Regions from separate parts of the Mesorhizobium sp. B2-3-11 genome, predicted to be linked through region 2. Evidence: riboswitches for the same ligand, from Rfam matches in the RefSeq annotation. Region 2 holds a riboswitch; each other region holds the start of a gene.
The links. Region 2 has a riboswitch for cobalamin ahead of FJ960_RS12340 (DUF1636 family protein). Riboswitches for the same ligand answer to the same signal wherever they lie in the genome.
Positions count from the first base shown of each region.

Region 1 (10,509 bases), on a different contig from region 2:
AGGTGATGATCGACGAGGTGCTGTCGCATACCGCCGATATCCATCCCTGGTTCATGGAAAGTCGCTCGAGCCGCACCAATCCGAAGGCCGACTGGTATGTCTGGGCCGACGCAAGGCCCGACGGCACGCCGCCCAATAACTGGCTGTCGATCTTCGGCGGCTCGGCGTGGCAATGGGACACCAGCCGCCAGCAATATTACCTGCACAATTTCCTGGCCGAGCAGCCCGACCTGAACTTCCATAGCCGCCAAGTCCAGGACGCGCTGCTCGACGTCACCCGTTTCTGGCTGGAGCGCGGCGTCGACGGCTTCCGTCTCGATACCATCAATTTCTACTTCCACAGCCAGGGGCTGGAAAACAATCCGCCGCTGCCGCCGGAAGACCGCAACGACCAGACCGCGCCGGCGGTCAACCCCTACAACTACCAGGATCATATCTACGACAAGAGCCGGCCGGAGAACCTCGCTTTCCTCGAGCGCTTCAGGGCGCTGCTCGACGAGTATCCGGCGACCGCCGCGGTCGGCGAAGTCGGCGATTCGCAGCGCGGGCTGGACGTGGTCGCCGCCTACACCGCCGGCGGCAAGCGCGTGCATATGTGCTATTCCTTCGACTTCCTGGCGCCGGAAAAGATCAGCGCCGCCAAGGTGCGCTCGGTGCTGGAAGCCTTTGGCAGGGTCGCCAGCGACGGCTGGTCGTGCTGGGCGTTTTCCAACCATGACGTGATGCGCCCGGCCTCGCGCTGGGCCGCCGACGAAGCCGACCCGTCCGCCTATCTTAAGGTCATCTCGGCATTGCTGATGTCGCTGCGCGGCTCGGTCTGCATCTACCAGGGCGAAGAACTCGGGCTCGGCGAGGCCGACCTGCGCTTCGAGGATCTGCAGGACCCCTACGGCATCCGCTTCTGGCCGGAATTCAAGGGCCGCGACGGCTGCCGCACGCCCATGGTGTGGGATGGCGGCGCCAGGAATGGCGGCTTCTCCCCGGCAAAACCCTGGCTGCCGGTGCCGGCCAAGCATCTGTCACAGGCGGTCAACGTGCAGCAAGGCGACGAGACCTCCCTGCTTGAGCATTACCGGCGCTTTCTCGCCTTCCGCCGCGCCCATCCGGCGCTGGCAAAGGGCGACATCACCTTCATCGAAAGCGAGGGCGACACCGTCGCCTTCACCCGCCGGGCGGGCAATGAGGAGGTCGTCTGCGTTTTCAATCTGGGCGCCAGGCCGACGAAGGTTGACCTCGGCAACCGAACCCTGCAACCTTTGGTGGGACACGGGTTTTCCGGGCAGGCGAGCACCGGTTCGGTCGAACTCGGCGGTTACGACGCCTGGTTCGGACGCATAGGCTGAAACATCCGAGGAATCACTGGAGGAAATCAATGGCCGATGTCAATTTGAGACAAGTGAAGAAGTCCTACGGCAATCTCAACATTCTCCACGGCATCGACCTCGACATCAAATCGGGCGAATTCATCGTCTTCGTCGGCCCGTCGGGCTGCGGCAAGTCCACCTTGCTGCGCTCGATCGCCGGGCTTGAGGAAATCACCTCGGGTGAACTCAGGATCGACGGTCAGGTGGTCAACGACGTGCCGCCGTCGAAGCGCGGCATCGCCATGGTGTTCCAGTCCTATGCGCTCTATCCGCACATGACCGTCTACGACAACATGGCCTTCTCGATGAAGATCGGCAAGGAAAGCAAGGCCGAGATTGACAAGCGGGTACGGCAGGCGGCCGAGATCCTGCAGTTGACTAAATATCTCGACCGCCTGCCCAAGGCGATGTCAGGCGGCCAGCGCCAGCGTGTCGCCATCGGCCGAGCCATCGTGCGCAATCCGAAAGTGTTCCTGTTCGACGAACCGCTGTCGAACCTTGACGCGGCGCTGCGCGTCGCCACGCGCATCGAGATCGCCAAGCTCAAGGAATCGATGCCCAACACGACTATGATCTATGTCACGCACGACCAGGTCGAGGCGATGACGCTGGCCGACCGCATCGTCGTGCTGAAGGATGGCCACATCGAGCAGGTCGGCACGCCGATGGAGCTCTACAAGAACCCCGGCAACCTCTTCGTCGCCCAGTTCATCGGCTCACCGGCCATGAATATCCTGCCGGCGACGGTCGACAAGACGGGCAATCCGACCATCGTCAGTCATGTCGGCGGCCGCAAGGCGACGGTACCGATCGCGACGCCTGCTTCGGCAAAGGGAGCGGCGGTCAGCTTCGGCGTGCGGCCGGAAGATCTCGCGATCGCCAGTGGTAGCGATTATCTGTTCGAGGGGACGGTCGATTATCTCGAGCAGCTCGGTGAGGTTCAGCTGGTCTATATCGACATCGGCCGTGCCGACCTGCCGCTGGTGACCAAGTTGCCGGGCAATGTCGAGGTCAAGCGCGGCTCGACGCTGCGGCTGACCGCCAATGCCGGAGATCTTCATATCTTCGATGCGAATGGACGGTCGTTCGCCCTGCAGGAAGCGGAAGCAAAAGCCGCCTGAGACTACAAGCTGTCTCGACAACGCAAAAAGAGAGCGGCGGGCAAGCCCGCCGCTCTCTTTTGTATATTACCACGGCTGGTTAGTTGTTGCCGAAGAGGTTGCGGTCTGCGCCCTGAGGGGCGGACTTCTGTACGTCGCCCGACGAATTGAGCAGCTTGTAGACGGGCGATTCGCTCTTGCGGATCGAGCCCGTATGCGAGGTGTCGACGTTGACGGTCGCCAGCTTGTTGATGTCGGTGCCGCCAACGTTGTCGTTGCCGGCATAGGCGCTGCCAGCGGCAATCAGAAGAGCGGCGGCGGTAAGAACAATCTTTTTCATTTCGGTACTCCGATTTTTTCGAATTCAAGGGGCGGGCTGAGCGCGCCGTCCTTGCTTGAAGAGATGTTAGTTGTTGCCGAACAGGTTGCGATCGGCGCCGTGCTGGACGGGCTCCTGGCTGGCAGGAGCCGACTTGTCGACCGACGCGGTGTACGAGTTGTCCACCGCGGCGGCAGGCTGGTTGGCACCGTTGGAGCCATAGTTGTCGCTGGCAAAAGCGCTGCCGGAAATGGCCAGAACGGCGGCGGCGGCAATAAGGATCTTGTTCATTTTAGACACTCCTGAATTTCTTGAATTCTACCGGATCGGCGGGCAAGCCCGCCGTCCGTGGGGACAGGCCGTTAGCGGCCGAAGAGGTTGCGATCGCTGCCCTGAGCAGGCGTTTGAGCACCCGGCTCCGACGTCTTGGTGGAGGTGGAAGCGGTGTACGAGCTGTCCACCGCGGCAGCAGGCTGGTTGGCGCCGTTCGAACCGTAATTGTCGCTACCAGCGAAGGCGCTGCCGGAAACAGCCAGAAGGGCGGCGGCAGTGAGAATGATCTTTTTCATTTTGGTACTCCAGTATTTTTCCGTCCATCTAGCGGCGTGTCTTGGGATTAAATCGCGTCGTTCGGACAGCCCCGATGTGGGAGAGCACCCTTGCCGTTTCCAATCACGAAGTTGTTCAGCGTGGACCATGACTCCACCACTTGAAATTGTACCAGCGCTTTCCGCATCTCTTATTTTCTCTTGTGATATCAGCTGGTTACCTTGAAACAGCATCCTGATCACCAACTGTGTCGGAGGCTCGGCGTTCACAGCATCTTGCACGCACCGTCAACAGAAACGAACCGTTCGGTTCGATTTTAGACTCCTCTAATAGTCACTTTTTGAAACTGTTAACCTATTTGCTGCCGGCAAAGGGGTCGAAGACGGTGCCGGCGCGGCTTGGCGGCAGAAGGCGATTCCAACGGCTACAAGCCTGTCATGACGATCCAGCATGCGTGTCGCGCCGCATGGATGCGATGTCGCTTTCGTGCCGATGTCGCAAAGCCTGTCGTGATTAGATCAGGCATCTCAGGTGCCGCTGCGTGACGACGGAGCGGAGAATTGGGAAGCCGGTCAGATTCCGGCGCTGCCCCCGCAACGGTGGTGGAGTTCAAGTCGCAACGGGAGACCACTGGGCTAAAGCCTGGGAAGGTGTCGCGATGGTCCGCAAGGACAACTCCAGAGCCCGGAAACCAGCCCGAGATCGCTAGAACTCGACTGATCGCGGTGGGCGGTCAAGAGGCGGATGGTGTTTGTCCGGCTTTTCGCCGATCTGCGCCCAGTCCTTCCTCAATCACCACCAGTTCAGTCCTTGAAACTGAGGACAGGACATGGACGCGCGCAACGACATGCTGAGGCTCTTGAGCAGCCGCAGACAAGACTTTTCGCTGGAACAGCCTTTTTACACCGACCCGGACTACTTCAAGCTGGACATGGAGTTGATCTGGTATCGCGACTGGCTGTTCATCGGCCATGATTGCGAATTGCCCAAGCCGGGCAGCTTCATCACCGTGCAGATCGGCGATTATCCGGTCGTGCTGGTGCGCGATCAGCAGGGCAAGATCAACGCCTTCCACAATTCCTGCCGCCATCGCGGCAGCCGCGTCTGCAATTCCGACAAGGGCACGGCCGCCAAGCTGGTCTGTCCCTATCACCAATGGACCTACGAGCTCGACGGCCGGCTGCTGTTCGCCCGCCAGATGGCCGATGGGTTCGACAAGAGCCAGTTCGGGCTGAAGCCGGTCGCCTGCGAAAGCGTCGCCGGCTATGTCTTCATCTGCCTGGCCAAGGAGCCAGCCGACTTCGCGCCGATGCGGGTGATGATCGAGCCCTACCTTTTGCCGCACCGGCTGTGTGAGGCAAAAGTCGCCTTCGAGAGCACCATCATCGAGAAGGGCAACTGGAAGCTGGTCTGGGAAAACAACCGCGAATGCTATCATTGCGCCGGCAATCATCCCGAACTCTGCAAGACCTTCCCGGAAGCACCGACGGTGACCGGCGTGCAAGGCGCCGACAGCGATCCGGAGATGCTGGCGCACTGGGCGAAATGCGAAGCGGCCGGCCTGCCGAGCAAGTTCCGCATCGATCCGGCCGGCCAGTATCGCGCGACCCGCGCACCGCTGCTGCGCGATGCCGTCAGCTATACGATGACGGGAAAGCGCGCGGTCGAGAGGAACCTTTCCGACAGCGTTTCAACCAACCGCATCGGTTCGTTGCTGCTTTACCACTATCCGACGACCTGGAACCACATCCTGGGCGACCACGCCGTCACCTTCCGGGTGCTGCCGATCAGCGCCACGGAAACGGCGGTGACGACCAAATGGCTGGTGCATAAGGATGCGGTCGAGGGCGTCGATTACGATCTCGCAGAACTCACCCATGTCTGGACCGAGACCAACGACCAGGATCGCCGCATCGTCGAGGAAAACGCCTTCGGCATCCTGTCGCCGGCCTACGAGCCAGGCCCCTATTCGGAGCTGCATGAGGGCGGCGTGATCCAGTTCGTCGAGTGGTACGCGTCCTTCATCGGGCCACGGCTTGCCGAAGGCGGCCGGCCGGCCCTGCGCAGCGTTGCCTAGGCATATCGCTAAAGACGGCGGTTTTGGGCATGCGCAGAACAAAAGGGACAAGAGGATGAATGCGATGACGGACCTCGGCCTCTATCGCCATCTCGACCAGATGGCGCCCTGGAACGACAGGCTGCAGGTGCTGGAAGTGACCGGCGTCACCGACGAGGCGCCCGACGTGAAGACCTTCACCTTCCGCTCCGACAACCAGACCTGGTTCCGCTACAAGCCGGGCCAGTTCGTGGCGCTGGAATTGCCGACACCGGACGGGCCGCTGATGCGCACCTATACGCTGTCATCGTCACCGTCGCGGCCATTCTCGATCGCGGTGACGGTGAAGGCGCAGGTGGGCAGCATTGGCACACGCTGGATGTTCGATCACCTGGCACCCGGCTCGCACGTCAAGGCCTATGGACCAGGCGGCGACTTTTCACTGCACAGCCATCCGGCGGCGAAATATCTGTTCATCTCGGCCGGTTCCGGCGTGACGCCGATGATGTCGATGCTGCGCTGGCTGAACGACTGCGCGCCATGGACCGATGTCGGCTTCGTCAACTGCGCGCGGCGCCCGGAAGAGATCATCTTCCGCAAGGAGCTGGAGCTGCTCGGCGGCCACATGCCGGGCCTGTCGCTCGGCTTCATGATCGAGGAACGGTCGAGCCGCGAGGGCTGGTATGGCCATATGGGCCGCATCGACGCTATCCGGCTGCCACTGCTGGCGCCCGATTTCCGCGAACGCGAAATCTTCTGCTGCGGCCCCGATCCCTTCATGCGCGCCGTGCGCGGCATGCTCGAAGCCGCCGGCTTCGACATGGCAAAGTACCATCAGGAGAGCTTTGCCGCGCCGACCGTTGAGGAAATCCCGGCGCCATTCGCGGCGCCGGCGCAGGACGGTGTGGCTGTCCCCGTCGAAGCCGCAACGCCGATCCGCTTCGCGCTTTCGGACGTCGACGCCGACTGTGTCGCCGGCCAGACCGTGCTGCAGACGGCGCGTGCTTCGGGCGTGCGGATACCGGCGGCCTGCGAATTCGGCCTGTGCGGAACTTGCAAGGTGAAGAAAGTCTCCGGCAGCGTCGAGATGAGCCACAATGGCGGCATCCTCGATCACGAGATCGATGATGGCTTCATCCTGGCCTGCTGTTCAAAGCCACTGTCGGCACTGGAAATCGAGGCTTGATCCGCCCTATGACGGTTCGCAGCAAAGCGACGAGGACGACCAGGGATCTGGCGGCGAGCGGCGGCGGCCGAATTCAGCGGCGTCGGCGTGCTGGTGCCGTCGCCTGCGGACCGCATCGCGCTCGCCATCGCGCATGGCGGGCTCGACGCCCACACGCACAGCGATTGGCTGGTCGATTGCGCTGTAGCCATTCGCGCCGGCGATGTCGACTGGGACGTGTTCCTCGACGTTGTCGCCAGGCGTGGCCTTGCCGTGGCCGCGGCGGTGGCGCTCTCCTACCTCGCGCTCGATATTGGCGCGGCGGTGCCGGACAGGGTGCTGGCGCGCGTGCTTGACATGGCCGACCTCACCGGCCTTTCGCGCTGGTCGGCGGTGCTGCAGGCCAAGCCGCGAACCGATTTCGGCAGGCTGGCCTGGCTGTCGCGCGGCTTTGCCAAGCAGTTGCGGCTGAGACGCAAGAGCGGCCGGCTGCGGCAGGAGCCGCCCGCCAGGGCATGGCGCGGCAAAGCATGGCGCGGCGGACCGACCCGCCGCGAGCCGCCAGAGGGACCGTCGCCCCTGGTCTTCTTGCAGACCGTACCTTGCCCGCCGACGGTGGGAGAGATGATGCTGGACATCACGGTCAGGATCAGCGTTCCGCCGGTCCGGCGCCGCATCGGCGCGCCTGCAGCCGGTTCCCGCGTTCGCGGCCCTGATCCCGGCAAGCATCCAGGCCGATAGCGACGCGCCGTGCAATCTGTAGCGGTCAAATGGCGTTCAACCGCCAGGTTAGAACGCCCTTAACTGCTGGCTGCTAGAAACTCACCGATACTGGTTGTTCCGGTGATGAAAGCCATTTGCATGAATGCCCCGCTCGTTGCTCAGGGCAAGCCGGCGAGCTTGAAATCCAGCAAGGCTGTATTTCGACTTGTCGGGCCGGTTGTCGCAACGCTGTTGATCACCATTTATGCGGTCGTCGTCTCGCTCATCGTGGTGCCGAGCAATGTCGACGTGTCCTGGCTGCTGACGGTTGGCGACCGTGTCCTCAACGGCGAACGCCTTTACGTCGATATCGCCGAGGGCAATCCACCTTTTTCAACCTGGCTCTATCTGCCTTTCCTCGCCATGGAACGCCTGACCGGGCTGTCGGCGGAATTTTGGGTGAGTGTGGGCGTGGCGGCACTCGCGGCTGCTTCCGTCTGCTTTTCGGCTCGCATTCTTGCACGGACCGACGAGGTTCTGAAGCGGTGCGTCTGGATCATTCCGGCGGCGGTGTTTGTCGTGCTGTTCCTGTTTCCGCCGGATTTCGGCCAGCGCGAGCAGATTGCCGTGATCGCCTTGCTGCCGTGGCTGGCATTGCTTTCGGCACGTGATCGAACGGCGGATTTTCGTGCCGGCAGCATCGCCGAGCGGATGGTTGCCGGTGTCGGCGCCGGTATCTTCGTGATGATCAAACCACCCTACAGCGTGCTGGCTCTGGCGCTGCCGGCCCTTGTGATTGCGCTACAGCGACGCTCGCTGCGTCCGCTTTTTACGACCGAGAGTGTGGTCGGTGGTATTCTGACCGTTGGCTATCTGATCGCACTCGCTGTTTTCATGCAGCCTTTCTTCGCCGAGGTGCTGCCCTTGTTGCGTCAAGTCTATTTGCCGATGCGGATGCCGGTCATGGACATGTTGATGCTATGGCCTATCCCTATGTTCGCGGCCATGGCAGGGGCCACACTGGTGATGGCTTATCCCGGTCGGCCCCATCGCGATGCGCAAATACTGCTTTTGGCTGGAGCGGCCTATGTCCCTGCCTTCGTCATCATGGGCAAGGGGTGGACGTATCAGGCGCTGCCGTTCCTGACAGTCGGCGTCCTGGCATTGATGCTGCAGTCTATCAGGTTGAAACCATTGCGAAGCCTGCCCCTGCCGGCCATGTTTGGGGCCGCGCTTGGGCTGTTTTCGATCGTGAAATTGGTCGTGGCGCAACAAGGTCTGGCATTCACTCAGCCACGCGGCGGTCTCGACGCCGCGGCGGTCGCCGTCAGCCGCGTAATCGACCATCCAACCTTCATGTCGATCGGCTCGCGGCTGCAGGCCGGCAATCCGCTCGCCCGGATGACTGGCGCCCGTGTCGTGGCACGCAACCCCTCCGCCTGGATGGTCAGTGATGCCGAGATCCTCATCGGGTTGGCGCAGGACCCTGCCCAACGGCTGGATCTGGAGACCTTGCGCCAGCAATATACCGCGGCGATCGCCGGCGAACTTGCCGCGAAACGGCCCGACATTGTGGTCGACGACGGGACGGCGGAGCCGCGTGCGCCAATACCTTTGAGGGACAATATCGCAATCGCCAAGAGCCTGGCGGATTACCGCCCGCTGCTTCAGAACGGGTCGGTGACCCTGCTCATCCGCGCCGACGTCAAAGCTCGCCAATAGGTATCGCAACCAAGCGTCCTACGTCGGCATGTCGATGCCTGGCGTGCCGCCAACCGTGGGCCCGCGCTCGCCGGCTATTATGTCGGCAAGCATCCATGCCGACAGGAACAGCGGTACCAGCACGCCGATGCCAAGCCCGGCATTGTTCACCAGATGCGCGATAGCCGGGTATAGCCAGATCAGTGCCAGAAAAATCCTCGGCATGGCGTTGCGCGTCGAGAACAGATAGGCGACGGCAACGGCTAGGCCGATCGTATCGTAGCTGTAGCCGTAAGGCGTCGCCAGCGTTGCCAGCACGGCGGTGAGCACGACCCGTTCGCGATGCTCGACCCGCCGCCATGGCAACCAGGTCCAGATCGCCGTTGCGATCGCCGCGACCGTCGCAATGGCTTGCAGCGCATAGGCCGCAGTCAGTCCCAGACCGGACGCACGAGCCAGGAAGAACATGGTCGCCGCATTCGACTGATAGGGCTGCGGGTAGGGAGCCTCGAGAATCGCCGTCATCAGGGGACGGGTCTCGGTCCAGAACAGCGTCCAGACCTCGGAGCCAAGCAGCAGGCCGGTCAGGACGAACAGGGCCGACGACGACAGCGCGGCGGCAACAATGGCGCGCCAGTTGCCAATCGCCAGCAAGCAGAACGGCACCAGTATGCCGAGATGCGGTTTTACCGTCAGCAGGCCGAAGAGCAGCCCTGCCAGGACCGGCCGCTTCGGCACCGCCGCCAATCCGCCGATGAGCAAGGCCGTCGTCAGGGCGCCGTTCTGGCCGAAGGCCGCGTCGATCAGTACGGCCGGACAAAAGAGGATGGCTGCTTCGGCAGCCTTGCCCAGTTGCAGCGGCCGGAGGGCCAGCCAGAGACAAAAGACCGTGCCCAAGGTCCACACGAGATAGGCGGGAAATATCGGCAGCAGCGCGAGCGGCGCGCCGAAAATCAGGATGCTGGGCGGGTAGCTCCACTCCTGGTTGGGAAGGTCTGGCGAAAACATCCGCCGCAGGGTTGCGCGATAGCTGTCCATATCGAACAGGAACGCGACATGCCCGTCGAGCGCCATGCGTCCGCCCGCCCACAGGTTTGTGAAGTCCCAATAGGGCATTCCGTGGCTGACCACGGACAAGCCGCGCTCGTCGGATGTCCACAATCCCAGGTGATAACGCAGCCCGATCAGAATCCCGGTGCACAGCACAAGTGCCGCGAAACGGATATCGGATCGAAAGGGGGCAGTCTGGTTGACTGGTGCCATTGCGCTGTTTTCCAAGACCTGGCAGTCTTGATAGGGGACGCGCGTTAAGATCGGCTTATTTGGAGGCCTCATCGGGCTTCGTCACCCGCCGCAGCGTCAGATTGATCCTGCCGCCGTTTTTGAGCAGCGCCGAGGTCGAAGGGTAGATGCGGTCGACGCCATGGAAGGCAAGGCGACCCTCGCCGCCAAGCACGACGACATCGCCGCTTTTCAGCCTGAACGATTTGGTAGCGCCATCGCGCGTTGTCTGGCCGACCCTGAACAGGCAATCGTCACCCAGAGAGACAGAG
Region 1 is NZ_VFVS01000015.1:76,368-86,876, reverse strand. It holds gene FJ960_RS20265 (alpha-glucosidase) at 1-1,343, shown strand, start outside; gene ugpC (sn-glycerol-3-phosphate ABC transporter ATP-binding protein UgpC) at 1,373-2,485, shown strand; gene FJ960_RS20255 (DUF680 domain-containing protein) at 2,565-2,804, opposite strand; gene FJ960_RS20250 (DUF680 domain-containing protein) at 2,871-3,074, opposite strand; gene FJ960_RS20245 (DUF680 domain-containing protein) at 3,146-3,352, opposite strand; cobalamin riboswitch at 3,845-4,047, shown strand; gene FJ960_RS20240 (aromatic ring-hydroxylating dioxygenase subunit alpha) at 4,162-5,409, shown strand; gene FJ960_RS20235 (hybrid-cluster NAD(P)-dependent oxidoreductase) at 5,474-6,574, shown strand; gene FJ960_RS20230 (hypothetical protein) at 6,668-7,294, shown strand; gene FJ960_RS20225 (hypothetical protein) at 7,415-8,977, shown strand; gene FJ960_RS20220 (glycosyltransferase family 87 protein) at 8,996-10,219, opposite strand; gene FJ960_RS20215 (alpha-ketoglutarate-dependent dioxygenase AlkB) at 10,275-10,509, opposite strand, start outside.
Region 1: it holds a riboswitch for cobalamin, as region 2 does, so the genes downstream of both, FJ960_RS20240 (aromatic ring-hydroxylating dioxygenase subunit alpha) here and FJ960_RS12340 (DUF1636 family protein) in region 2, are expected to answer to the same signal.

Region 2 (10,509 bases):
GAGGACAGCCCGCCATAGACGACCAGCGACCCGACGAGGAAGCCGAGCAGCATGCCGGTGACGATCGCCGCAATGATGCCGAGGAACGGATCGTAGCCGGCCTGGACGACCAGCGCGAAGACCCACGACGCAAAACCCATCGTCGCGGGAAACGACAGGTCGATCTCCCCGCAGGTGACGACAAAGACCAGCGGTACCACCACGAAAAGCGCCACCGGCAGCGTCGTCAGTACGGAGCTGTAGAGATACCAGGTGGTGAAGACGGTCGGGTTGGCGATCATGAACACCGCCATCATGACGATGAACACGCCGAGCGTGCCAAGCGATGCACGGTTGTCAAGGATGAAGCCGCGCATCCAGTGATCGGACGGGTGCTTCCACTCGTTCTGGGAACTGCCTTGGCGGGAAATGCCGGCCGCCGGCTCGTGCAGATCGGGCTCCATGGTCTTGCTCATCGTGCTCTCTGCTCCGCGTCGCCGGTGTCGTGCAGTCCGGCCAACCCGCCCGGATGCGCGACGTCTTCCATGAAATTGATGAGGTCTTCGGCCGACTTGACCTCGCTCCGGTCGGCGGTGAGCGCGACCTTGCCGCGGTCCAGCACCACGAAGCGATCGGCGATGTCGAAGACATGATGGATGTTGTGGCCGATAAACAGGATCGAGCGGCCGCTCGCCCGCACCTGGCGCACGAAATGGAAGACCTTGGCGGTCTCGGTCAGAGACAGCGCCGTGGTCGGCTCGTCGAGGACGATCAGTTCAGCCTGCTTGTAGATGGCGCGCGCGATGGCCACGCCCTGGCGCTCGCCGCCCGATAGCTGGCCGACGATCGAGTGCGGCGTGAATACTTTCGAGGTGAAGCCGATCTCGCGCATCAGCCGACTCGCCTCCTCGATTTCCTTGCTGACCTTCAGCCAGCCAAGAAAACCGGTGAGTTCGCGGCCCATGAAGATGTTGCGCACGATCGTCTGCTGCACCGCCAGCGCCCGGTCCTGGAACACCGTTTCGATGCCGGCCTCGCGCGAACGTGCCGCACTCCATCCGGTCACCGGCTTGCCGCGGATGAGGATCTCTCCGCTGGTCGGCTGGACCACGCCGGAGAGGATCTTGATCAGCGTCGACTTGCCGGCGCCGTTGTCGCCGATGAGGCCGACCACCTCGCCGCGGTCGACGCTGAGATTGACCCCGCCCAATGCATAGACGTGGCCGTAGGACTTAGCGATGTCGCGCAGTTCTATGAGACGTTCGGCCATCGGATCCTCGCTTGATTGTCTCGCACCAGCTTTCTCGCCAGCGGTCCCCCCGGCCGGGGCCTGATCCCGGCCGACGGCTTGGGAGGTCAGCGCAGCGCCTGCTTGGCGAGTTCTGCGACGATCTCGTAATTTTCGGGCGTGACGAAACCGGCGCCGGTGTCGACATTCATCGGCGCCAGACCCAGCACCACCTGCTGGCACAGGCTGAGGATCGGCAGATAGCCCTGCAGGAATGGCTGTTGGTCGGCCGTCAGCTGCACCCAGCCGCCCTTGAAGCCCTCGACGATCTGCGGGCTGGTGTCGAAACCGAAGTTGAAGATATCGCCGGGCTTGCGCCCCGCCGCCTGCATGTAGGTGGGGACATTGCCGAGCATCTGTCCGCCGGGGTAACCAACCATCTTCACATCCGGGTTGTTCAACAGAGCCGCGGTGATCACCGGTATCGCGAGATTGGGATCCGCCGCCCATTCGGTCGCCGAACTGATCTGAACCACGTCGATGCCGGCCTCCTTCAGTGCCGCGACCGTGCCGCGCTCGCGCGCGCCGCGGCTCTCATTGTCGAACGGCCCGATCATGATCGCCTTGTCGCCGGCCTTCAGCTTGGCCAGCTTGAAAGCTTCGGCGCCGAGTGCGCGGCCCTGCTGCTCCTGCTGGGCGCCGACATAGCCGCCGCCGAATGCCGCGACGACGGTCGGTACGGGGACGTTCTGGTACATCATCTTGATGCCGTCCTTATGCGCCTGTTCAGCGAGCGGCATGATGGCAGAATCGCCGGGATGGCCCATCATGGCAATGCCGTTTGGCTTTACCGCCACCGCCTCGCGCAATTGCTGCACCATCTTTTCGATGTCCCAGCCCGAGAAGATGTAGTCGACCTTCGGCCCGAGATCGGCCGCGGCCTGCTTGGCGCCATTATAGACGATGGTGCCGAAGGCGTCGCCCTCGGCGCCGCCGACGAAGAAGCGGATGTGGACGTCCTTGCACCATTGGCCATCGAGCGCCTGCGCCGGCAAGGTGGAGATTGCGGCGGTAAGCGCCGTGGCGGCCGCCACCACGGTCGTCCGCAGAAGTGTCGTTCTGATCGCGATGCTCATGCACGTTCCTCCCATTGTTTCCCTCGTCAGCCGAGGGGCCTTTGAACGATTGCTTTGGCAGTACCACTTGCGGCCGGCTCCTCCCGCCGACCGGTCCTCACGCCGGATTTGGCAGGTAGCTCGCACCTCCCCGGCATAGCTTGAGATACTCCAGCGCGCGTGCCTGCCCCGTGATCTCGAGGTCGCCGCGATAGACCGGGTCGTGCCAGCCTTCGATGTCGATCGCTCCCTTGTATCCGGCCAGCCGCAATTCGCTGATCACCCGCGTCCAGTCACTGTCGCCGAAGCCTGGCGTGCGCATCTGTACGAACGGCAGACGGCCGAACACGCCGTGCTCGCGAATGACGTCCCAGCGCACCGTCGCGTCCTTGCCATGGACGTGGAAGATGCGTGGCGCCCATTTGCGGATCTGCGGCATCGGATCGATCAGATAGACGAGCTGGTGGCAAGGCTCCCATTCGAGGCCGAGATTGTCGTCAGGCAACTCGTTGAACATCAGCTCCCAGGCGTCCGGATTGTGGGCGATGTTCCAGTCACCAGCAGCCCAGTTGCCGTCCATCGCACAGTTCTCGAAGGCGATGCGAACGCCCTTGTCGGCGGCGCGCCTGGCCAGCGGCCCCCACACCTCGCGAAAGCGCGGCAGGCTGTCTGTCAGCGGCTTGCCGCGGAGCCGGCCGGTAAAGCCGCAGACCATCGAGGCGCCGAACAAATGCGCATTGTCGATGACCGTCTCCCAGGCCTGGAGCACGCCACGGTCGACATCGCCGCCCTCCAGCGGATTGCCGAACACGCCGAGCGACGATACCGTGACATCGGCATCGCCGATCGCCTCGCGGATCTGGCCCGCCAGCCGGGGCAGGTCCTTGCCGCCCAGTGTCTGCCAGAAGAAGGGCTGGATGCTCTCGAAGCCGAGCGGCAGGATTGCCTTGATATAGGCGGCCGGGTCGTCGAGATTGGCCCGCACCATGGTGCCGATCCTGATGTCGAGGAGCGGGTTTGCCATCATTGTGCTTCCTTTGCGATCATCACGCGGCGTCCGGTTTCGGCGCTCTCGATGGCTCCAAAGACCATGGCCAGACTCTTGATATTGTCGGCGCCGCGCGTTTCCGGCTCGGTGCCGGTCTCGATGGCGCGCATGAAATCCCTGATGATACCGAGATGGCCGTCGACGCGGTCGGCGGGATCGAGCGCGGGCACCTCGATTGGCTGAATTTTGTCGAACATGCCGTCGCGGCCCGGCACTACCATTTCCGCCTTCAACCCTTCATGGCCGTCCCAGATCAGGCTGCCGCGCTCGGCGACGATGCGCCAGCTGCCCTCCCAACTGGTGCGGAAGCCGACCGCGCACCAACTGCCCGCATAGGTGAAGACCTTGCCGCCGCCGAGATCGAAGACCGCGCTGGCCGACGAGCCCTGTCGGTACCAGGAATTGGCCGGTTCCCATTCCTGGCAATGGACGCCGGCCGGCTCGCCATTGACCATGTAACGGGCGGCGTCGAATGTGTGGATCGCCATGTCGAGCAGCAGCACATGGGCCATCTCCTCGCGAAAACCGCCGAAATGTGGTGCGACGAAAAAGTCGGCGTGGATGCTGGTCGGCTTGCCGATGGCGCCGGAGTCCAGAAATCTCCGGATGCGCCTGACATCGGCGACATAGCGGCGGTTTTGGACGACGGCATGGATGCGCCCGGCCTGGCGGGCGGCCTCGACGATGGCGCGGGCATTCTCCGGGCTATCGGCGAGCGGCTTTTCCGTCAGCAGATGGCAATGATGGGCAAAGGCGGAAAACGCAACGTCGCGCCGGGCGGCGGGAACCACCACATCGAAGACCGCTTGCGGTCGGGTCTGGTCAAGCACGGCGTCGAGACTGGTGCCGATGACGGCACTACCAAGGTCGTATTCGCGAGCCCTGGCCTTTGCTCTGTCGGCATCGAGATCGACAAGGCCGACAATGGCGAGCCCGTCGATTTGCCGCGCGGCATCGAGCCAGGCCTTGCTCATCGCTCCGCAGCCGACCAGTACGGCGTCGATCATCCAGCGCTCCTCCTCTCGGCCCCTCCAGGCCGATCGTCCCGGCGTTCACGGCGTGACCGTAAACGTTTTTCCGTAAACGTTTACGACAACACACCCGAAGGCGTAGAATGTCAATCGGCCGCCCATGAAAATCGTCGTTGCGCCTTGGCCCGGGCGGCCACCGGTGCTAGCCAAGCAAGGGGGAGAACAGTCACTTGGCGTCCAGCATTCACGACCTTGCCCGTCACCTGAACATTTCGATCGGCACGGTGTCGCGCGCCCTCAACGGCCGCGCCGACGTCAATGCCGACACACGCCAGCGCGTTCTCGAGGCGGCCAGGGCTCTCAACTATTCGCCGAACCAGTCCGGTCGCAGTCTCAGGCAAGGCGCTACCCACTCGATCGCCTTCATGCTGCAGCCGCATCCGGGCGACCAGGAATACGGCGAGCCTTTCTTCATTCCGTTCCTGACTGGATTGCAGGGCCGGCTCGCCGAAAGCGGGCTGGATCTCATCGTGGTGATGGGCGCGCCGGGCGACTATCAGCAGGAGCGCCTGCGGCGTGTCGTCGAGACGCGCCGTGCCGACGCGGTTGTGCTGGCCTGGACGCGGCGCGAGGATGAGCGCATCGACTATCTGACCCAGGCCGGCTTCCCCTTCGCCACGCTCGGCCGCAGCCGCTCCGGCGACAAGGCCTACCCCTCGCTCGATCTCGATTTCGAAAAAGCAGGCGCCGACGCGGTCGATCGGCTGGTGGCACGCGGCCATCGCCGAATCGCCGCCATCCGCCCATCGCTCGATCTGAATTTCGGCTATCTGTTCCTCGACGGCTACCGCAAGGCCTTGCGCCGGCATGGCATCGCCGTCGATCCCGGCCTGATTGCCGACGGCTTCATCAATGAGGCCGGTGGCTACGAAGTGACACCGCACGTGATGCGCCGCAAGGACCCGCCGACCGCCATTATCTTCAACAATGACGCAATGGCGCTTGGCGGCTGCAAGGCGCTGGCCGAGATGGGCATCAAGCCCGGTCACGACATGGCGGTGACCGTGATCGTCGATACGCCGCTCTGCCGCTACTTCTCGCCGGCGCTGACTGCTTTCCGCCCGGCGCTGCAGCCGATGGGACGGCGGCTCGCCGAAATGCTGCTGGCGTCGCTGCCGGCTTTTGCGGGGGCCGCCGGGCCAGAGACCATCAGGGAGGTCTGGCCGCTGGAACTGATCGCCCGCGACAGCGATTGACCATTTGTTGGTTATGTTATAGCAGAACAAACGATCGCCTTGCCTCGCCGCCGCGCGCGGCCTAGGCTGCGACTCGTGATGGTCCCCGAGCCGAAAGGCGGGGGGTGAAAAGGGAACGCGGTGAGATCCGATTTGGGGTCGAGGCCGCGGCTGCCCCCGCAACTGTAAGCGGCGAGCAAGATCCGGAACGCCACTGGCCGGCAAGGCTGGGAAGGCAGGATTGCGCAGAGACCCGTGAGCCAGGAGACCTGCCATCACTGAGTTGACCGGACGGGGTGTGCCGGGAGGAAACGTGGAAATCGGTCTTGTCGGCCGGTCGACCAACATCCTTCCGTCGCCAGTTTTGAAAGTGACGGGAAGTTGGACGGCGCAATCGATCGTATTCACCCCGGGCCTATGCACCAGATCATCGTGTGCACCCTTTGCCGCGACGTGCCGACCGGCGCCAGGTCGGGCGAAGGTTTGTGCACCGAGTTGCGCTCCCGCCTCTCGGCCCAGCCTGACGTGGCGCTTGGTTTCACGGTCGAGGGCGTGGCTTGCATGGCGGGTTGCGCACGTCCCCTGGCGGCGGCTTTCCAGGCGGAAGGCAAGGCCGCCTATCTCTTCGGGTCGATCGACGCGCAGGCAGACGCTGCCGATCTCGTGCGGTTTGCCAGGCTCTACGCCTCGCTTCCCGACGGCTGGTGCAATTCCGGACAACGTCCGCCGCGCCTGGCCGGCAAGACGCTGGCTCGCATCCCGGGACCCGGCAAGCTGGCGGATGGCAATCGGTGACAGCGCCGCTTCTCGATGCGCGCGACTTGGGCGCGATGGCGAATGGCCGGCATTTGATCCATGCGGTCAGCCTGTCGGTGACGTCAGGCGACCGCCTCGCCATCATTGGCCCCAACGGCGCCGGCAAGACCACGCTGCTGCGCATGTTGTCCGGCATGCTCAGGCCAAGCTCGGGGGAGGTGAAGCTTGGCGGGCGACGCCTGGACAGGATTTCACCCGCCGAACGGGCCCTGCATATCGCCGTCGTGGGCCAGACAGACCAGCCGGACCCACGGCTGGCGGTGATCGATTATGTCGAGCTTGGCCGCGTCCCGCATGCCGGCCTGAGGCGCCGCGGCGAGGAACGCGACATTGTCGTGGATGCGCTGCGGCGGACCGGCCTGTTGCCGCTGCTCGACCGGACTATCGGCTCGCTGTCTGGTGGCGAACGCCAACGCGCCCAGCTTGCACGCGCCATCGCGCAGAAGCCCAAAATCCTGTTCCTCGACGAGCCGACCAACCACCTCGATCCGCGCGCCCGCGCGGAACTGCTCGAACTGGTGGCCGGCTTCGGCATGACCGTGATCGCGGTGCTGCACGATCTGACGCTGGTGGCACCCTTCGCCACCAAGGTGGCGGTGATGAACGAGGCCCGGCTGCATGCGCTGGCGCCGCCGCACGAGGCGCTGACGCAACAGCTGATCCGCGAGATTTTCGGCATCGACGTGTTTCGCCTGCGCCATCCCACCGAGGACCGCGAACTGACGGTGTTCGAGCTTCCGAACCGCGCCGCACCGCCGTCCTGACCAAATCCATCCTTATCCGACACGGTTCAACCAAGGAGCAAAGTCCGTGAAACGCCTCGCCCTGTCCCTAGTCTTCTCGTTGCTGGCCTCGACGGCCTTTGCCTTCCCCGTGACCGTCGACAGCTGCGGCAAGCCGCTGACCTTCGACGCGCCGCCAAAGCGCGCCGTCATCCATGATCTCAACATGGCCGAGATGGTCTTCGCGCTGAAGCTGCAGCCGTCGATTGTCGGCCTGACCGGTATCACCGGATGGTATAAAGTCGGCCCTGACTTCAAGGCAGAGCAGGGTTCCATTCCCGAACTGGCACCGAAATATCCGACGCTGGAGAATCTCCTCGCCGTCGAGCCCGACTTCTTCTTCGCAGGCTGGTACTACGGCATGAAGCCAGGCGGCGACGTGACCCCCGACACGCTCGCTCCGCACGGCATCAAGACGCTGGTGCTGACCGAAAGCTGCGTCCATCTCGACAGGAGCCGCCCGGCCGCCTCCATGGACCTGCTCTATGGCGACGTCGAAAAGCTGGGCAAGATCTTCGGCAAGGAAGCAGAAGCAGAGAAGCTTGTCTCCGGCTGGAAGGCGCAACTCGCCGATATCATCGCCAGGGTCGGCATCGCCAAGGGAACACGCGTGTTCCTTTACGATTCCGGCGAGGACAAGCCGTTTACCGCGGGAAAGTTCGCCATCCCCAGCGCCATGATATCGGCGGCCGGCGGCGACAACATCATGGCCGACATGGACACGAGCTGGGGCAACGCGGACTGGGAGACGGTGGCGGCGCGCAATCCGCAATTCCTCATCCTGCTCGATTATCAGGACGGCGGCGGTTACAGGAAACTGCTCGATTTCCTGAAGGCGCACCCGGCGATGAAAGAGACGGACGCGGTCAGGAACGAGCGCTTCGTGGCGCTTCGTTACGCCGAGCTGACGCCAGGACCGGCGAACATCGACGCCATCGGCAAGATCGCCAGGGCGATGCATCCGGAAGCGTTCTGATGGCTCTCGCCCGGGAGCACAAATCCGGCGCGCTTTCAGGGCACAAGGGCTTCACGCTGGCCATGACGGCGGGCGCGGTGGCGCTCGTCGCGCTGGCGCTGCTGTCGATCGCCTACGGCTCGACGCTGACACCTCTAGCCGATGTCGTCGCCGCACTGGGCCGTTCCATTGGGCTGGATGAACCTCAGATATCGGGTCCGGTCGGCAGGATCGTCGTCGACCTGCGGCTGCCGCGCACGATCCTGGCGATCTGTGTCGGCGGCGGGCTGGGCATCGTCGGCGCGCTTTTGCAGACGGTGACCCGCAACGACCTTGCCGACCCCTTCCTGTTCGGCCTGTCGTCGGGAGCCGCTGCCGGCGCGGTTTCCGTCATCACCGTCCTCGGCGACAGTTTCGGCATCTGGACCTTGCCTGTGGCTGCGTTCACCGGCGGCATACTCGCCGCTTCCATCGTGCTTTTGCTGGTGGCGCGGGTGAGGGGGCAAGGTCCGGAGCGGCTGATCCTCGCCGGCCTTGCCGTCTCCTTCATGTTCACGGCCTTGACCAATTATCTGGTTTTTGCCGGCGACCAGCGCGCGGCCCATTCGGTGCTGTTCTGGACCATGGGCGGGCTCGGGCTGGCGCGTTGGGACAATGTGTGGCTGAGTGCGGTGGGCGCTGGCACGATCGCGGCCTACGGGCTGTGGAACCACCGCAAGCTGGACGCTTTCCTGGCCGGCGAAAGCGCTGCCGAAAGCCTCGGCGTGCCGGTGGCCCGCATGCGCAGGACGACATTTCTCGTGGCCGCCTTCTCGACGGCAATCCTCGTCTCGGTCGCCGGTGTCATCGGCTTTGTCGGATTGATGATCCCGCATCTGTCGCGGCCGCTGGCCGGTTCCTTGCATCTGCGCCTGATCGCAAGCTGCGCGCTGTTCGGGGCGGTGCTCCTGCTGGCAAGCGATCTTCTGGCCCGGACCCTGCTGCCGCCGCAGGAACTGCCGATCGGCATCATCACCAGCTCGCTCGGCGCATTCTTCGTTGTCACCATGGTTGTCCGAAACCGCCTTTGAAGACGGCGCCTTGTTGCCTTCCGGGCGTTGTTGCGCACGGGCATGCGTACACCTGTCGCTAACCAGGATCGGGTTGCAAGCTTGCCATGCGCATTTTTGCCACCTTTCATCGCGATCTGACACCTTGAATAGTAAGCACGCTTATTATATATACCGCTCATGGTTTCAGATGGCATCGACAGATTGGGATTTTTGATCCACGACGTGCAGCGCCTGATGCGCAAGCGCTTTGAGGCGCGCGCCAGCGGGCTCGGCCTGTCTTCGGCGCAATGGCGGCTTCTGGTCCGCGTTGCCAAGGAGGCGGGCGTTGCACAGGCGCGGCTCGCCGAACTGCTCGAAATCGAGCCGATCAGCGTCTCACGCCTGGTCGACCGGATGGAGGAGGGCGGCTGGATCGAACGCCGCTCCGACGCGGCGGACCGGCGCGTGCGCATGATATTCCCAACCGAGAAGGCGAACGCGGCCTATGCGGACGTCAAGAGCCTTGCTGGCGAAGTCTATGAGGAATCGCTCAGCGGCGTTTCGCCGGAAGACCGGCGCGTCCTGATCCGGGCGCTGGATGTAATCGTACAAAATCTGACGGACAGCGAAGCTTCGTCGCTTGAAAAGATCAAGAGTGCGGAAGGTGCGACAGCATGAACGCGGTAGCTAAAGTAGAAGAAAACGCTCCCAAGGTGGAGATGGAAGCGCCGGCCCAGCCGGCTGCCCCTGTCGCGGTCGCTCCTCTCGTGCAGCCGGCGCCGGCGCCGAAGAAGAAGCGCCGCATCGGTCGCTTCTTTTTGATGTTCGCCTTGCCGGCGGCATTGATCGTCGGCGGCGGCTATGTCTGGGTGACGGGCGGGCGCTACCAGGAAACGGAAAACGCCAATCTGCAGCAGGCCAAGGTGTCGATCGCCTCCGACACTGCTGGTCGTATCGTCCAGGTCGCCATATCGGACAATCAGACGGTGAAGCAGGGCGATCTCCTGTTCGCCATCGATCCAGAGCCCTACCGCATCGCGCTTGCCCAGGCCGATGCCGCTGTGGCTGCCGCGCGCCTCAATGTCGAGCAGTTGCGCGCCGCCTACGGCCAGGCGATGGCGCAGGAGAAATCCGCCAGCAGCGAAGTTGCCTATGCGCAGTCGCAATATGACCGCGCCGCCGATCTTGCCCAGAAAGGGATCAATGCCAAGTCTTCGCTGGATGAAGCCAGGAATGATCTCGACAAGGCCAAGCAGCAGCTCGCCGTTGCCGAACAGGGCATCGTCAGCGCCAAGGCGGCGCTTGGCGGCAATCCCGATATCGAGACAGACAAGCATCCGACCGTGATG
Region 2 is NZ_VFVS01000007.1:140,522-151,030, forward strand. It holds gene FJ960_RS12310 (ABC transporter permease) at 1-455, opposite strand, end outside; gene FJ960_RS12315 (ATP-binding cassette domain-containing protein) at 452-1,249, opposite strand; gene FJ960_RS12320 (substrate-binding domain-containing protein) at 1,336-2,343, opposite strand; gene FJ960_RS12325 (sugar phosphate isomerase/epimerase) at 2,441-3,349, opposite strand; gene FJ960_RS12330 (Gfo/Idh/MocA family oxidoreductase) at 3,346-4,377, opposite strand; gene FJ960_RS12335 (LacI family DNA-binding transcriptional regulator) at 4,572-5,597, shown strand; cobalamin riboswitch at 5,660-5,868, shown strand; gene FJ960_RS12340 (DUF1636 family protein) at 5,994-6,371, shown strand; gene FJ960_RS12345 (ABC transporter ATP-binding protein) at 6,368-7,156, shown strand; gene FJ960_RS12350 (ABC transporter substrate-binding protein) at 7,203-8,150, shown strand; gene FJ960_RS12355 (iron ABC transporter permease) at 8,150-9,199, shown strand; gene FJ960_RS12360 (MarR family transcriptional regulator) at 9,359-9,838, shown strand; gene FJ960_RS12365 (HlyD family secretion protein) at 9,835-10,509, shown strand, end outside.

Region 3 (10,509 bases), on a different contig from region 2:
GCAGGCCGATATGCGGATCGACGCGATCGACGACTTCGCCGTCGAGTTCGAGGACCAACCTCAAAACACCATGCGCCGCAGGGTGTTGAGGGCCGAAATTGATGTTGAAATTGCGGATGGAGGTTTCGGCCATTTACTGCTTTGCCTTCTCATCCCCGGGCAGCACATAGTCGGTGCCTTCCCAAGGGGAAAGAAAATCGAAATTGCGGAATTCCTGCTTCAGTTCCACAGGCTCATAGATCACGCGCTTGGCCTCGTCGTCGTAGCGCACTTCGACGAAACCGGTCAGCGGGAAATCCTTGCGCAGCGGATGGCCTTCGAACCCGTAATCGGTCAGCAGGCGGCGCAGGTCCGGGTGGCCCGAGAACAGCACGCCATAGAGATCGTAGGTCTCGCGCTCGAACCAGTCGGCGCCTGGATAAACGCCGGTGATCGACGGCACCATCGTCTCTTCGTCGGCCTGCACCTTGACCCGGATGCGGACATTCTGTTTCGGCGACAGCAGATGGTAGACGACGTCGAAGCGCTTGGCCCGCGACGGATAGTCGGCGCCGCAGACATCGATGATCGAGATGAACTGGCAGCGCGCATCGTCGCGCAGGAAGGTCATCACTTCGACCAGGTCGCGCGGCTCGACATTGATAGAGAGCTCGCCATAGGCGAGCACCGCGTCATTGACGCGGCCGATCAGCTTCTCGCCGAGATAGGTCGACAGTTCGGTAAGGGATGCGGCCATGGATTTACCGTTCGATCGTGCCGGTGCGGCGGATTTTCTTCTGCAGCAGAAGAATGCCGTAGAGCAGGGCTTCGGCGCTCGGCGGGCAGCCGGGCACATAGATGTCGACCGGCACTACCCGGTCGCAGCCGCGCACCACCGAATAGGAATAGTGGTAATAGCCGCCGCCATTGGCGCAGGAGCCCATCGAGATGACGTAGCGCGGCTCCGGCATCTGGTCGTAGACCTTGCGCAGCGCCGGCGCCATCTTGTTGGTCAGCGTGCCGGCCACGATCATGATGTCGGACTGGCGCGGAGACGCGCGCGGCGCGACACCGAAGCGCTCCGAATCGTAGCGCGGCATCGAGGTGTGGATCATTTCGACCGCGCAGCACGCCAGACCGAAGGTCATGAACATCAGCGAACCGCTGCGCGCCCAGGTGATCAGCGCCTCGGTCGAGGTGACCAGAAAACCCTTGTCGGCAAGCTCGTTGTTGATTTCGAGGAAGAAGGGATCGTCCTCCCCCACCGGCTTGCCGGTGTTGGGATCAATGATACCCTTGGGCTTCGGCGCGACGAGGGTGCCTGAACTGTCGTTCAATCCCATTCCAGCGCTCCTTTTTTCCATTCATAGGCAAAGCCGATGGTCAGCACTGCCAAAAACACCATCATTGACCAGAAACCGAGCATGCCAATCTTCGAGAAGGACACCGCCCAGGGGAAGAGGAAGGCTACTTCCAGGTCGAAGATGATGAACAGGATCGACACCAGATAGAAGCGGATGTCGAATTTCATGCGGGCATCGTCGAACGAGTTGAATCCGCATTCATAGGCGGACAGCTTCTCGGGATCCGGGTTGCGGTAGGCTACCAGGAAGGGCGCAGCCAGCAGCGCCAGACCGACCACCAGCGCCACGCCGATAAACAGGACGATGGGCAGGTACGAACTGAGGAGTGCGTTCATGCAGCGGCTTTCCGTTGGCGCCAATCCACGTTGATTACAGCACCGGACCTTAATGCGGAAGCGTGACAGTTTAACCGCTGAACCGTTTTAAGGAGCCTATGCTGCAACGCGGCGAGGGTTAGCGCAGCACTTCCAGTGAAGCAAGTCAAACCTTGTTCAAAACACCGAGCTGGACGGCAATCCGGGAGAAACTGGTCCCATACGCTCCTGTTTGATTTCCTTCGCCATTTACTCCACTTTTCTCTCCTGACAGGGTTGCCGCCAAAACCCTGCTAGCATTGGCTGGAATCACGCCTCGCAACGACGCCAGACAGGTCCATCAGGGACGCATCCGCATGAAGGAAAAGATCTCGCTTGCCGCCGCCCGGCGCATCGCGCTCGCCGCTCAAGGGTTTCTCGATCCCCGCCCCGCCGGCACGCCCGACCGCCGCCACTTCGCCCGCGTTCTGTCCCGCACCGGCCTGCTGCAGATCGATTCCGTCAGTGCGGTGGTTCGCGCCCACTACATGCCGCTCTATTCGCGTCTTGGCCCCTATCCCCTCGCTTTGCTCGACAACGCCGCCGTGACCCGCAAGCGCACGGTCTTCGAATACTGGGCGCATGAGGCCTCGTTCCTGCCGATCGAGACCTACCCGCTGATGCGCTGGCGCATGCAGCGCGCCGAGCAAGGCGATGAAATGTATCTGGGGCTGGCCAAATGGGGCCGCGAGCACGCCGCCTACATAGAAGAGATCTACCGCGAGGTCGTCCAGCGCGGCCCGGTCGCCGCTTCTGCGCTGGAGGGCCAGAAAGGCTCCGGCGGCTGGTGGGGCTGGAGCCACGCCAAGCATGCCTTCGAATGGCTGTTCTGGGCCGGGCGCATCACCACGGCGCACCGGCGCGGCTTCGAGCGCTTCTACGACCTGCCGGAGCGCGTGCTGCCGCAGGCGATTCTCGACCTGCCAGTACCGGCCGCCGAGGACGCGCATCGTGAATTGCTGCGCATCTCCGCCCGCGCCCACGGCATCGCGACATCAGGCGACCTGCGCGACTATTTTCGACTCTCCCCCGCCGACATGAAAGGCCGGCTGGAGGAACTGGTCGAACTCGGCGAGTTGCTGCCGGTCCGCGTCGAGGGCTGGGACAAGCCGGCTTACCTCTATAGGGACGCGCGATTGCCACGCAAGATCGAGGCCCGCGCCCTGCTGGCGCCGTTCGATCCCGTTGTCTTCGAGCGCTCGCGCTCAGAGCGGCTGTTCAGTTTTCACTACCGGATCGAGATCTACACGCCGGCCGACAAGCGCCAATACGGCTATTATGTCCTGCCCTTCCTGCTCGGCGACAGGATCGTGGCGCGCGTCGACCTCAAGGCAGACCGGCCGGCAAGTGTCCTGCGTGCCCATGCTGCTTACGCCGAGCCCGGCGCACCGCCCGATACCGCCGCTCAGCTCTTCGAGGAATTGAAGCAGATGCAGGGCTGGCTTGGCCTCGAACGCATCGAAGTGACGCCTGCCGGCGACCTGGGCCCGGCGCTGTCCGACATCGCGGTGTCGTAAGCTCGCGTTGACACCGCTGCCCGCAAGAGCCTAAATCGGATCCAGACGGTCTCCTCTCGGCAAAGGGAGGAGCCAAGAGGGAATGCGGTGCGGGATTGAAAATCCCAAATCCGCGGCTGTCCCCGCAACTGTGAGCGAAGAGCCAAGGCCGAAAGCCACTGGGATTGTCCCGGGAAGGCGGCTACCCAAGGCGATGACCCGCGAGCCAGGAGACCTGCCGTCTGGAATGCAAGTATCCGATCGCCCGGCGGGTTTTCCGGGCAAGGAGCCTGATTTGGATCGCGACAGCAGTTTTTCGGCTGAAACAATGGACATTTCGTCCGGCGAGGATGATTCCCTGGCCGGCATCACTGTCATCGTCTGCGCCTCCTGTCGCGACGAGAGCGGCTCCGACGCCCGTCCCCGGGCCGGCGAACTTTTGGCCGAAGATACGCGCCAAGCCGCCTCGGGCGACAACATCCGCATCCGCACCGTCGAATGCCTCGGCAATTGCAAACGTCGACTGAGCGCCGCGATCCTGCGTGACGGCTGCTGGAGCTATGTATTCGGCGATCTGACCACGACCAGCGGCGCCGATCTCGTCACTGGCGCGAAACTCTTCGCCACCACCAGCGACGGCCTCATTCCCTGGCGGGGCCGGCCCGATAGCCTCAAGCGCGGCCTCGTGGCCCGCATCCCTCCCCTCGACATGCTGAAAGACTTGATATGACCGCATCCGTTTCCCGCGTTCCCTGCACCGTCGTCACCGGCTTCCTCGGCGCCGGCAAGACGACCCTGGTCCGCCATCTCCTGGAAAACGCCGGCGGCAAGCGTATCGCGATCATTGTCAACGAATTCGGTGACATCGGCATCGACGGCGAAATCCTGAAAGGCTGTGGCATCGACACCTGCCCAGAGGAAAACATCGTCGAGTTGGCCAATGGCTGCATCTGCTGCACCGTCGCCGACGATTTCGTGCCGGCGCTCGACCAGATCCTGTCGCTGACGCCGAAGGTCGACCATATCCTGATCGAAACCTCGGGCCTCGCTTTGCCCAAGCCGCTGGTCCAGGCTTTCCAGTGGCCGACAGTGAAGAGCCGGGTGACCGTCGACGGCGTCATCGCCGTGGTCGACGGTCCCGCACTTGCCGAAGGCCGCGTCGCCAACGACATGGACGCCCTGCAGGCGCAGCGCGCGCAGGATGAGAGCCTCGACCATGACGACCCGGTCGAGGAAGTGTTCGAGGACCAGATCGCCTGCGCCGACCTGATCATCCTGTCGAAGAGCGACTTGATGGATGCCGCCGGCTCGGCCCGCGCCAACGCCATCATCAACGAACACTCCGCCCGCGCCGTGAAGATCGTGCCGACGTCTCATGGCAAGGTCGATCCCTCGGTGCTGCTCGGGCTCGGTCTCGCCGTCGAGGACGACATCGAGAACCGCAAGTCCCACCATGACGGCGCATTCGACCATGAGCATGACGACTTCGACACGTTCATCGTCGACATTCCCTCGATCTCCAATCCCGACGAACTGGCAAAGCGCGTCGCCGCGGCCGCCGAACAGGAGAACGTGCTGCGCGTGAAAGGCTTTGTCGAGGTCGGCGGCAAGCCGATGCGGCTCCTGCTGCAGGCCGTCGGCCCGCGCGTCAATCATTACTACGACCGGGCCTGGACCGCCGGGGACAACCGCCGCTCGCGCCTCGTCGTCATCGGCCTCAAGGGGCTGAACCGTCCGGCGATCGAACGTATCCTCGCCGGCTGATTTCAGGCACGGGCCGCGATGCACATCCTCACCACGACCTCCGCCTCGCTCGACGACCTCGCCGAGCCTGTCGATCTCCGGCAGGCGCCGGCGGATATCGTGGCCTTGTCCTTCACCGACAGCGATCTCGCCGGACTGGCGGCGGCATGGAAGGCCGACGCCGATCGCCTGCCGTCGATGCGGCTCGCCGCACTGCGCGACCTGCGCCATCCCATGTCCGTCGATCTCTGGATCGACAGCGTCGCCCGCCATGCCAAGGTCATCATGGTGCGCATCCTCGGCGGCTACGACTGGTGGCGCTATGGCTGCGACCAGCTCGCGGCAATCGCCCGCGAGCGCGACATAAGACTGGCGCTGCTTCCGGGTGAAAGCCATGACGAGGATCTCAGGCTGATCGAAGCCTCGACGCTGCCGCGCGCCGAACTCGACGGCCTGCTCGGCTATTTCCGCGAGGGCGGCCCGGCCAATATGAGCACCCTGGTGCACAGGCTGGCAGGCCTGGCTGGACAAGATATGCCCGTCGCCAGTCCGGTCAGCGTGCCGAAAGCTGGTTACTATCAATCTGGATTGGGGGTCGCAGAACAGCCGGACCTTTCAAATGCCAGCACTCCCATCATCCCGATTCTCTTCTACCGATCGATGCTGCTTGCAGCCGATGTCGCCCCGATCGATGCGCTGGCCGAGGCTTTACACTCCCAGGGACTGGCACCGGTCCCGATCTTCGTTTCCAGTCTCAAGGATCCGGTGTCCCTGGCGTTCGTCGAAAATACCATCGCATCGCTGAAACCCGCCGCCATCATCACCGCGACCGCTTTCGCTTCTGGCGCCGAGCCCGGCGTGGAAACCCTGTTCGACCGCGCCGGCGTGCCTGTCTTCCAGGTCATCGTCGCCACCACGCGCCGCGACGTGTGGGAAAACAATCAGCGCGGACTGGCGCCCGCCGACCTTGCCATGCATGTCGTGCTGCCCGAACTCGACGGCCGCATCCTTGCCGGTGCCATCTCTTTCAAGGGCGAGAGCGATGTCGACGCGGCGCTGGGCCACCGCGCCTTGGCCAACCGGCCGGAACTGGATCGTGTTGAGCAAGTGGCTAGCCGCGTAGCGGCCTTCATCCGTTTGCAGCAGACCCCGCGCGCCGAACGCAAGCTGGCGATCCTCATTCCCGATTATCCCAGTGCTCCCGGCCGCACCGGCTATGCGGTCGGGCTGGATGTGCCGTCCAGCGTGATCGCCATGCTGCGGGACTTGAGCGAACAGGGCTATGCCGTTGACGCGATACCGCAAACGCCGCGTGAATTGCTGGATTTGCTGGAGCGCGGCGACTGTGGGCTGAGGCTGGACGACTATCACTCCTTTTCGACAGAGTTGCTGGCAACGGCAATTGCTGCGGTAGAGGCTGCTTGGGGCAGAGCGGAAGATGAGACAGGTCTTCGCGAGGCGCCCCCCTCCGGCAGGACAGAGGGGGGCGCCTCGCGAAGGCCTTCGCTATCAGGCAAAAAGCACTTCGCCTTCCGCGCCGCGCATTTCGGCAACATCACCGTCGCACTCGCCCCTGACCGTGGCCGTTCCGCGGACCGCCGCGCCGACTACCACGATCCGACGCTGCCTCCGCGCCACGCTTTGATCGCGTTCGGCCTGTGGCTGCGCGAATCGCTCGGCGTCCACGCTCTCATCCATGTCGGCGCCCACGGCACGCTGGAATGGCTGCCCGGCAAGACCGTCGCGCTTTCGCAAGCCTGCTTCCCCGAGATCGTCACCGGCTCCCTGCCCGTCATCTATCCCTTCATCGTCTCCAACCCCGGCGAAGCGGCACAGGCCAAACGGCGCATTGCCGCGGTCACGCTTGGTCATCTGCCGCCGCCGCTGACAGGCGCCGGACTGGACGAGGACCAGCACAAGCTCGAACGGCTGGTCGACGAATATGCCCAGGCCGACGGCCTCGACCGCCGTCGTCGTGACCGGCTGGCGAAACTGATTGTCGAAACCGCGCAAAAGACCGGCCTCGCCTCCGAAGCCGGCGTCGCCGAGACCGACGCGCCCGACGAAGCACTGCGCCGCATCGATGCCTGGCTCTGCGATCTCAAGGATTTTGCCATCAAGGACGGGCTGCATATCTATGGTCGCGCCCCAGACGACGAGCCCGATCCCATGCGCCGGCAAAGCGCGGAAGCCGAGAAGGCCGCGCTGCTCGCCGCGCTCGATGGCCGTCACGTCAAGGCGGGCCCGGCCGGCGCGCCCGCGCGCGGGCGCTCCGATGTCTTGCCCACCGGCCGCAACCTGTTCACATCGGACCCGCGCACCATGCCGACCCCGACCGCCTATGATCTCGGCAAGGCGGCGGCGGAAGAAGTGGTGCGCGCCTACATGCAATCGCATGGCGATTGGCCGCGCTCCCTGGTGACAGACCTCTGGGGCTCGGCCTCGCTGCGCACCGGCGGTGAGGAGATCGCGCAGGGCCTTGCGTTGATGGGCTGCCGGCCGCAATGGGATACCGCGACCGGCCGCATCACCGGCATCGAAGTGTTGCCGCCGGCGACGCTCGGCCGCCCGCGCGTCGACGTCACCTGGCGCATATCAGGCCTGTTCCGCGACATGTTCCCGACCCAGATCGCACTGATCGACGCCGCCGCCAACGCCGTTGCAGCGCGCGACGAGGACGAATCAGAAAACCCGCTCGCCGCCAGGACCCGCGCCGACGGCAAGGTCAGCCCGCGCATCTTCGGCACCTCGCCCGGCACTTACGGCGCCGGCGTCGAAGAGATTTTGTCCAGCGGCGACTGGGCGGCGCGCGAAGAAATCGGCCGCGCCTATCTCGACGCCACCTCGCATGCCTATGGCGGCGCCGGCGGCGAAGGGGTCTCGGCACCCGGAGCGTTTGAAGGCCGCATCGCCGAAGCCGATCTTCTGGTCCACACCGGCGACGACCCCGGCCGCGACATTCTCGAAGGTTCCGCCGACGTCGCCTTCATCGGCGGCTTTTCGGCCGCCTTGGCCACACTCGGCAGGAACGCCGACGTCATCGTGCTCGACACCACGGACCCGCAGAAGCCGAAACCGCGATCGGTTGGCGAAGCGGTGTCGCGCGTGGTGCGTGCCCGTGCCGTCAACGCCCGCTTCATATCAGGGCAGATGCGCCACGGTCCGCGCGGCGCCTCCGAATTCGCCGAGACGGTCGACCGGCTGGTCGGCTTCGCCGAGGCCACCCATGCCATTTCAGGCGCGTTGATCGAGGCCGTGCATGATGCCTATCTCGGTGACGCCGAGGTTCGCGCCTTCATTCTGCGCGAAAATCCCGCCGCCGCCAAAGTCATCGCCGAGCGCTTCCTGTCGGCACGCCGGCGCGGCCTCTGGCATCCCTTGCGCAATTCCATCGACGACGATCTCGCCGCGCTGATTGCCGAGGCCAACGCGCTCGGGGTCGCGGCATGAACGCCTTCTCGCGCCGTGGCGCCTGCCCTGCTTTGTCGGCGCCGATGCAGACAGGCGACGGCCTGCTGGTGCGGCTCAACCCGGTCTCCGGAGGCCTATCGCCGAGGCTCTTGATCGAGCTGGCCGAAGCCGCCTTGCGGCACGGCAACGGCATCATGGAAGTAACGGCGCGCGGCAGCATGCAGATACGCGGCCTGTCAATGGAAAGCGCTGCGTTGCTGGCAGCGGAGGTCGATGCGCTGGGCATCGCGGTGCGCACCGGCGTCCCGGTCGAGACCGGCCCGCTGGCCGGCATTGACCCGCGGGAGATCGCCGATCCGAGGCCGATGGCTGAGCGCATTCGGATGGGCATTGAAGAAACCGGGCTGGCAATAAGGTTGGGGCCGAAGGTTGCGGTGGTCGTCGACGGCGGTGGGCAACTGACGCTGGATGCGGTGACGGCGGATGTGCGGCTCGCTGCAACGCGGACCGATGTGGGGATCCAGTGGCGGGTATCCGTCGCGGGTGATGGGCAGACCGCCAAGCCACTCGCTGTGGCGGATGAGGATGCGGCGCGCGACATTGCTGTCGCGGCGTTGCGGATGGTTGCCGAGAAAGGCCGCGAGGCGCACACGCGGGATTTGTCGAGGCGGCAATTGGAGTCTCTTGCAGGCTGGCACTCTACGGCGCCCCCCTCTGTCCTGCCGGAGGGGGACGCTGTAGAGCGCTTTCATTCGCCCATTGGCGATTTCAGCCTGGGTAAAGGCCACGCCCTCGGCATCGGCCTAGCCTACGGCAGCATGCCGGCGGACAAAATCATCGGCCTCGCGCAAAAAGCTCTCGCCCTCGGCGCAACCGAAATCCGCCTCGTCCCAGGCCGCGCCCTGCTGTTCCTCGGCCAGCCGGTCGTCGCCAGCCGGTCCCTCCAAACCATTGCCGCCACCCTTGGCTTCGTCACCTCCCCCGCCGACCCGCGCACGCGCATCGCGGCCTGCCCGGGCACGCCGGCCTGCGCGTCCGGCCGGATCGCGACCCGCGACATCGCCGAGGCGATTGCCGCCGAGAACGCGGACATCCTCGACTTTACCCTGCACGTTTCCGGCTGCGCCAAGGGCTGCGCACATCCCGGCCCAGCAGCACTAACAATTGTCGGCGGTGAAAATGGAGCCGGACTTGTCGTGAACGCGACGGCAAAGGCCCTTCCTGCCGGCTACAGGCCGGGCTATGACGCCGCGCACGGCATCAGCCGCGTCGCGGCGATGATCCGCAGCGCACGATTTCAAGGCGAAACCGCCGCCGCTTGCCTGACAAGGCTAGGACCGGCCGGCATCGCTGAGACCTACAAACAGGAATGAGCATGGCCGCCTACGACTATATCCACGACGGCACCGCGATTTACGAGCGCTCCTTCGCCATTATTCGCGCCGAGGCTGATCTGTCGCGCTTCTCCGAAGCCGAGGCCGATGTCGCCATCCGCATGATCCATGCCTGCGGCCAGGTCGAGGCAGCAAGTCGTTTCGTTTTCTCCCCCGATTTCGTCACCGCCGCCCGCACCGCTCTGGCCGCCGGCGCGCCGATCTTCTGCGACGCGGAAATGGTCTCGCATGGCGTCACCCGTGCCCGGCTGCCGGCCGGCAACGAGGTGATCTGCACCTTGCGCGACCCGCGCACGCACGACATCGCCAGGGAGATCGGCAACACCCGCTCGGCCGCCGCGATCGACCTTTGGGGCGAGCGTATGGCCGGTTCGGTCGTCGCCATCGGCAATGCGCCGACCGCACTCTTCTACCTGCTGGAAAAGCTGCGCGATGGCGCGCCCAAGCCGGCCGCCATTATCGGCATGCCGGTCGGTTTTGTCGGTGCTGCCGAATCCAAGGATGCCCTGGCCGAAAATTCCTATGGCGTACCGTACGCCACCGTGCGCGGCAGGCTTGGCGGCAGCGCGATGACCGCCGCAGCGCTCAATTCACTGGCGAGGCCGGGCCTGTGAACGCGCTCCCCAAAGGCCGTCTCGTCGGCGTCGGCACCGGTCCCGGCGACCCCGAATTGCTGACGCTGAAGGCCGCACGGACCTTGGCCGAGGCCGATGTCGTGGCTTATTTCGCCAAACGCGGCAACAACAGCAATGCGCGCGCCATCGTCGAG
Region 3 is NZ_VFVS01000013.1:135,865-146,373, reverse strand. It holds gene FJ960_RS18870 (NADH-quinone oxidoreductase subunit D) at 1-133, opposite strand, end outside; gene FJ960_RS18865 (NADH-quinone oxidoreductase subunit C) at 134-736, opposite strand; gene FJ960_RS18860 (NADH-quinone oxidoreductase subunit B) at 741-1,322, opposite strand; gene FJ960_RS18855 (NADH-quinone oxidoreductase subunit A) at 1,313-1,678, opposite strand; gene FJ960_RS18850 (winged helix-turn-helix domain-containing protein) at 2,014-3,213, shown strand; cobalamin riboswitch at 3,243-3,450, shown strand; gene FJ960_RS18845 (DUF1636 family protein) at 3,488-3,922, shown strand; gene cobW (cobalamin biosynthesis protein CobW) at 3,919-4,956, shown strand; gene cobN (cobaltochelatase subunit CobN) at 4,975-8,385, shown strand; gene cobG (precorrin-3B synthase) at 8,382-9,719, shown strand; gene FJ960_RS18825 (precorrin-8X methylmutase) at 9,722-10,354, shown strand; gene FJ960_RS18820 (precorrin-2 C(20)-methyltransferase) at 10,351-10,509, shown strand, end outside.
Region 3: it holds a riboswitch for cobalamin, as region 2 does, so the genes downstream of both, FJ960_RS18845 (DUF1636 family protein) here and FJ960_RS12340 (DUF1636 family protein) in region 2, are expected to answer to the same signal.